3 regions of the Afipia sp. DC4300-2b1 genome follow, and region 2 is predicted to be linked to each of the others. Evidence: predicted binding sites of a transcription regulator. Region 2 holds the regulator's gene; each other region holds the start of a gene.
The links. The regulator PhoB, encoded in region 2, activates phosphate uptake and scavenging genes when phosphate is short. The targets are predictions, from matches to a motif close to TGTCATNNANCTGTCAT.
Positions count from the first base shown of each region.

Region 1: ACP7AL_RS10335 (STN domain-containing protein) is a predicted target of PhoB. The motif match lies at 694-710, and genes of this name have one in related genera.
Region 3: ACP7AL_RS22045 (RNA degradosome polyphosphate kinase) is a predicted target of PhoB. The motif match lies at 1,071-1,087, and genes of this name have one in related genera.

Region 1 covers NZ_JAFCSX010000002.1:752,410-754,677, forward strand. Annotated here, with positions in the region: gene ACP7AL_RS10330 (hypothetical protein) at 163-378, shown strand; gene ACP7AL_RS10335 (STN domain-containing protein) at 816-1,574, shown strand; gene ACP7AL_RS10340 (energy transducer TonB) at 1,571-2,251, shown strand.
Region 2 covers NZ_JAFCSX010000004.1:104,626-106,893, reverse strand. Annotated here, with positions in the region: gene arsC (arsenate reductase (glutaredoxin)) at 123-527, shown strand; gene phoB (phosphate regulon transcriptional regulator PhoB) at 591-1,301, opposite strand; gene phoU (phosphate signaling complex protein PhoU) at 1,329-2,045, opposite strand; gene pstB (phosphate ABC transporter ATP-binding protein PstB) at 2,072-2,268, opposite strand, start outside.
Region 3 covers NZ_JAFCSX010000005.1:510,741-513,008, reverse strand. Annotated here, with positions in the region: gene ACP7AL_RS22055 (CDP-alcohol phosphatidyltransferase family protein) at 1-298, shown strand, start outside; gene ACP7AL_RS22050 (chromosomal replication initiator DnaA) at 348-1,031, shown strand; gene ACP7AL_RS22045 (RNA degradosome polyphosphate kinase) at 1,160-2,268, shown strand, end outside.

The sequences.
Region 1 (2,268 bases), on a different contig from region 2:
CACTATGTGGCGGCGCGCTAGCGCGGCCTGAAGGTCGGCGGGCCGGCCTTCATTTCGTTCGTTGGTGCCTGGATCGCATTCAAGGATCAGCCGGTTGATGTTGAAACCGAGGCCTATATCGCGCTTGCCGGCCCGGTTGCTGGAACCATTTCCGTTCTTACGGTGTATTTGTGGGCGCGGTCGGAAACCAGTGGCCTGCTGCTCGCTATTTCCTATTCAGGCCTGTTCCTCAATTTGTTTAATCTGCTTCCGATCTCGTCGCTCGTCGGCGGGACGGTGACGGACATCGTCAGCCCGCGTATCTGGCTTCTCGGCGCGCCGATGCTGTACCGGCCAAGCCCCACGCTGATCATTGTCGCTGTTCTTGCCCCGCCGTAGGTGATGAAGGCTTGGCGATATGCCCCCCAGCGCCGGAGAGCGCCACTTACTATACCATTCTGCCTCGAACCAAGCTCGAATATGGCGCAGTCTATCTTGCGCCCGCGGCGCTGCTGGCAGCTTTGACATGCGAGGTCCATGAACTGATGGGGCCAGTTCACCCGTTCTGTTAAGTGATGAAAGCCCGGTGCGTCGTCCCCGCCATGGCGCGGCACCTTTGTCACGGTAATCGGAGCACGGGGATTTGAATTCTAACGCTGGTTTGGGCTATTGAACCTGGATCATTGGCGGTCCTCATTCGGATCAATAGACTACTGTCATCAAAGGGATATACTGTTATTACTCAGTCGGACCGCAAGCTGGTTAGTCCGCCATGAAGGTCGCGCGGTTCTAAGGCGGCCTTTCCTTTACGGCGGAGATTTGACGAGCGGACTTAAGTGAAGGACACGCCTTTGAACGCGGAAGTAATGGCGGCGAAATCGCCTACTAAGTCGCACCTGACAGCCTTAGTTATGATCACGCTGTTGCTGATTCCGGCGCTCGTTTTTTCTGCGGGTGCCATCGAATTGAATTCTAGGTTGCCGCTGCAGCCTTTGGCGTTCGATATCCCCGCCCAGCCTCTTGCGGCGGCCTTGCACGCCTACAGTCGAAAAGTTGGTGTTCAGGTGCTTTACGACAGTCGCTCGGCTTCGGGCCAACAGTCTGTTGCAATCCAAGGATACTTTGCTCCAGATGAAGCGTTGATACGTCTTCTCGGCAACACTGATCTAGATGTGCGGCGTGCTAGGACGGATGCAATTACGCTGGTCGCGCCGGCAGTCATCGAGCATGGGCTTCCGCCGGTCAATCCGCTGACCGACGCCGATCTTGTACTCGGCGAATTGCGTGTTCGGGCGAATGTTCGGCCAAACGATCTTGAGAAATTTGCCGACTATAGCGAGACTGTCCGCTCCGAAGTCCAGCGAGCTTTGCTTAAGAATCCGCAAAGTGCAACGGGTAATTATCGAGCCGTTCTTGACTTGTGGATCGATCCCACGCGCACTATCCGCAAGGCCGCGCTCCTGCAATCGACCGGAGATGCTGTGCGCGATTCCGCTATCACAGGCACGCTACAAGGTTTGCTGATCCGCCAGCCGACGCCCGCTGATGCTCCCCAACCCATTCGCGCCGTCGTCGCTGTGAGCACGGCGAAATGAGGCCGCTTGCTACCGACGATAGCGCAGACCTAACGCCAGCCTCGACGTTCGCGCGGCTGATATTGTTTCCCGCGTTCGTTGGTATTCTCTTTATTGGCGGCGTCGCCTGGTTGCGGCTCGAACTCGCTGCGGCAGGCGGCACGCCTGAACAGATCCCGCTGGTGCAGGTCCATCTCATGCCGCGCCTGGACTCGCTGTCAATTCCAGTCGATTCAGAACAGCAATCGCTTGCGATTGCGACGCCAAGCCCCGTGCGTGGAATAACCGAAGCACCATCCTCTATGTCCGACCGAACGCTGACAAGGTTTCCGGCAGAGGAATCCGCACCGCCCTCCGATCCGCCGATGCCGTCAGCGGGTCTGAAGGATATCCCGGATCCCATACAGGATGATGCGAAGACAACGTTCCGGACAGAACTTGCGCGCCACATTGCGCGGTTCCAGCGGTATCCAAAGGGGGCTGAACGGCAACATCTGCAAGGGACGGTCCGGGCCGTGTTCTCAATCAACCGTGCCGGCAAGCTGCTTGGCGTACGGGTCAAAGGTAGCTCCGGTCAGTCTGTGCTGGACCATGCTGCCCTTGAAACCATCCGCCGAGCCCAGCCGCTGCCCCGGATCCCTCCGGCCTTGTCGGATACGTTGAACGTAGAAGTGACGCTCGGATTTGACCCGTCCTGAGTCGTTTCCTGTGCCGA
Region 2 (2,268 bases):
GCGTAGACTTGGAGGCTCTATAAAACAAGCAAGCGCAAGGCCCGGACTCGACGCATTCCGGCCGTCAACGTACAAGGCTTGAGCGGTCGAAAACCGGATTGGCCGGGTTAACGGATGCAGCCATGAACGTCACCATCTATCACAACCCGGATTGCGGAACGTCCCGCAACACGCTGGCAATGATCCGGCAAAGCGGCATCGAGCCCACAATTATCGAGTATCTGAAGCAGCCGCCCACCCGCTCAGAACTGATCGAGCTCATTGCGGCGATGGGAGTTTCTGTGCGCTCGCTTTTGCGCGAGAAGGGCACAACCTATGCCGAGCTTGGGCTCGGCGATCCGAAATGGACAGATGATGATCTGATCGATCAGATGCTCGCACACCCAATCCTGATCAATCGGCCGATCGTCGTGACACCTAAGGGCGTCAAGCTGTGCCGGCCCTCGGAGGCTGTGCTCGACGTTCTGCCAAATCCGCACATAGGCAGGTTCGTCAAGGAAGACGGCGACGTCGTCAACCCTGTATGAGGCACGTCGCTGCCGATGACCAACACCCTGCTTATGCAAGGAGAAGGTCAGGCAACTTGCGACTCAGTTTTGTGAATCAGCCTTGGCGAAGCGATCGTCAAGCGCGTAGCCCGCGCCACGAACCGTGCGGATCGGATCCGACTCGCGCCCAAGATTCAGCAGCTTCCTGAGACGGCCGATGTGCACGTCCACCGTGCGCTCGTCGATATAGATGTCACGGCCCCACACGCCATCGAGCAGCTGCTCGCGGCTGAACACACGCCCCGGGTGTTCCAGGAAGAACTCCAGAAGCCGGTATTCGGTCGGGCCCAAGTCGATCGGGCGGCCAGAACGGGCAACGCGCCGCCGGTCACGATCTAGCTCGATGTCGCCAAAGGCGAGAACGGTCGCGAGGCGTTCGGGACTTGCGCGTCGCAGCAGGCCCTTCACACGCGCCAGCAGTTCCGGCACCGAGAACGGTTTGACGATATAGTCGTCCGCTCCGGTCGCAAGGCCCCTCACCCTTTCGCTTTCCTCGCCGCGCGCGGTCAGCATGATGATCGGAATCTGCTTGGTCTCGGGTCGTGCACGCAACCGCCGGCAAAGCTCGATCCCGGACAGGCCTGGAAGCATCCAGTCGAGCACGATGAGATCGGGAACATGCTCCTTGAGCCGGGTGTCCGCATCGTCGCCGCGGGCAACCGTCTCGACGTCGTAGCCCTCGGCATCCAGGTTGTAGCGAAGCAGCGTGGTCAACGCCTCTTCGTCCTCGACCACAAGAATTCGGGCGCTCATTTCAAGTCCTTTAGTTCGTCTTACAAATTAACTGCCTGACGCGGCCGTTGCAAAGTTCGTCATATCGCCCTTCGGGCGCTGATCGAGCATCTGCTGGCCTTCGATCATGTAGAAAACCGTCTCGGCGATGTTGGTCGCATGGTCGCCGATCCGTTCAATATTCTTGGCGCAGAACATCAAGTGAATACAGAAACCAATATTGCGCGGGTCTTCCATCATATAGGTCAGAAGCTCGCGGAACAGGGACGTGCAGATTGCATCGACCTCTTCGTCGCCCTTCCAGACGGTCATCGCGGCAGGCAGATCGTGCGCCGCATATGCATCGAGCACCGACTTGACCTGCGACTGAACGAGGTCGGTCATGTGTTCCAGGCCACGGATCAGCTTCAGCGGATGGAAATCGCTGTCGAGCGCTGCGACGCGCTTGCCGATGTTCTTCGACAGGTCGCCGATGCGCTCCAGATCGGTGGCAACGCGCATTGAACTGACGATCTCGCGCAGGTCGACCGCCATCGGCTGGCGGCGAGCGATCGTCAGCACCGCGCGTTCCTCGATCAAGTGCTGCAGTTTATCGATCTCGAGGTCGGCCGCGACAACGCGCTTGCCCAGCGCGACGTCGCGCCGGATCAACGCATCGACGGAATCGACGATCTGCCGTTCTGCCAGTCCACCCATCTCGGCCACGAGCCGGTTGAGTTCCTGAAGGTCGTCGTCGAACGCTTTGGCGGTATGATCTGAAGCCATGATATGTTTTCTCCCGCGAATGCGCGTCAGCCGAAGCGGCCGGTGATGTAATCTTGTGTGCGCCGGTCGGTCGGCGAGGTGAATATCTTGTTGGTGTCGTCGAACTCGACCAGCTCACCAAGATACATGAACGCTGTCTTGTCAGACACACGCGCCGCCTGCTGCATATTATGCGTCACGATGGCGATCGTGTAGTCCTCCTTGAGTTCCTGGATCAGTTCTT
Region 3 (2,268 bases), on a different contig from region 2:
CCCGCGCTGGCTGGTCATTCTCGTGGTGTCGCGGGACTTCATGATCGTGGGCGCGGTGATCATCTCGTGGCTGCTCGACAATCCGGTTCCGATGAAGCCGTTGATGGTCTCCAAGTTGAATACGGTGGCTCAGGTGGCGTTCGCGGCACTGGTGCTGGCCTCGCTCGGCTTCCAGTTCAATGCATCGCCCTATGAGGTCATTCTGGCGGGTTTCGTGACGGTCTTGACGCTGCTTTCGGTGTCCTTCTATCTGGTGGAGTGGGCACGGCACATGAGCGCGACTGCGCCAATCCCGTGATACGATTTCACAAGCCGCATGTTGCGTACGGTTCGGCCAGGAGTCTTGCGTGGTAGCTCGCGTCCGCCCTCGTCAGTTGGCCCTTGCGCTGCCGCATGCAGAAAGCCTGACGCGCGACAATTTCCTTGAGGGTTCTGCCAACGCACAGGCGCTTGCGCTGATCGACGCATGGCCTGACTGGCCCAATCGCGTGATGATGCTGGTGGGGCCGGAGGGTAGCGGCAAAAGCCATCTTGCATCGATCTGGGCCGCCGAAGCCGGCGCACGGTCGGTTGCGGCCCATACGCTGACTGCGGCCAATGTCCCCGGCGAACTCGCGACCGGCGCACTTGTCGTGGACGATCTCGACCCGGCGGCCTTCGACGAGCGCGCGCTGTTCCATCTCTTGAATCTCGCCCGCGAGGACGAAGCCTATGTCCTGATGACCGGGCGGGCGCTGCCTTCGGTGTTTCCGGTGGAATTGCGGGATCTGCGCTCGCGGCTGCGTGCGGTACCGGTGGTTGCGCTGACCCCGCCGGACGATCAGTTGTTCCGCGCGCTGATCGTCAAGTTCTGTGCCGACCGCCAGATGACCGTAGACGAGGGGCTCGTGAGTTACCTCTCGACCCGCATCGAGCGCTCGTTCGCGGCGGCACGGCGGACGGTGGAAATGCTCGACGAGGAGGCGCTGCGGCTGCGCCGGCCGGTGACCCGCGCGCTGGCCGCGGAGTTGCTGAAAGATCCTGCGGCCTGACCGCACAGGGCTTGGTCCTTAAGGCTTCCTGGCCCATCATGTCATCGAACCGTCATGACACTGGCACATTGTCTCCGTGCAACAGGCCTAAGCTCGGGGCCGAATGACATGAAATAAGGTCTCGCTTTATGGATGCCGCGCAAGCTACTGTAAAAAAAGAAGAAAATGAAGAATTGGCGCTCGCTTCGACGATCGGATCGAGTCCGGAGCGCTTCATCAACCGCGAACTCTCGTGGCTTCATTTCAACCGCCGTGTGCTCGAAGAAGCGGTCAATCCGAACCACCCGCTGCTGGAGCGGGTCCGGTTTCTGTCGATTTCTGCCAATAACCTTGATGAGTTCTTCATGGTCCGCGTCGCGGGCCTCAAGGCGCAGGTCCGTGAAGGTATCGCCGAGCGCAGTCCGGACGGCTCGACCCCAACCGAGCAACTCGCCAAGATCAACGAGACCGTCTCGAAGCTCGCGAGCGACCAGCAGGCGATCTGGCGCGATCTGCGCGGCGCTCTTTCCGAAGTCGGCATCGTTCTGGTCGACGGCAAGGACGTCACCAAGGCCGAAAGCTCGTGGATCGAAGATCACTTCCTTCACAACATTTTCCCGCTGCTGACGCCGCTGGCGATCGATCCGGCGCATCCGTTCCCGTTCATTCCGAGTCTTGGTTTCACCATCGCGCTGCATCTGGCGCGCGTATCCGACGGCAAGGCGATGAACGCGCTGATCCGTATGCCGGGCAAGATCGACCGCTTCATCCGTTTGCCAGCGGGCAAGGACGGTTCGGTGCGCCTCATCACGCTTGAACAGGCTACCGCGCTGTTCATCGGCCGCCTGTTCCCCGGCTATGTTGTCAAGGGCGAGGGCGCGTTCCGCATCATCCGTGACTCCGAACTGGAAATCGAAGAAGAAGCCGAGGATCTCGTTCGCCTGTTCGAGTCGGCGCTGAAGCGCCGCCGCCGCGGGTCGGTGATCCGTCTCGAAATCGAAGCCCACATGCCCGACGAATTGCGCGCCTTCGTGCAGCGCGCGCTCTCGGTGCCTGACGATGACGTACTCCTGGTCGACGGCGTGCTCGCGATGAACGAGCTGTCGCAACTGACGCGGCTCGATCGTCCAGATCTCGAATTCACACCCTATGTGCCGCGTCATCCAGAGCGCGTCCGCGATCACGGCGGCGATATCTTCGCGGCGATCCGTCAAAAGGATCTCATCGTCCATCACCCTTATGAATCGTTCGACGTTGT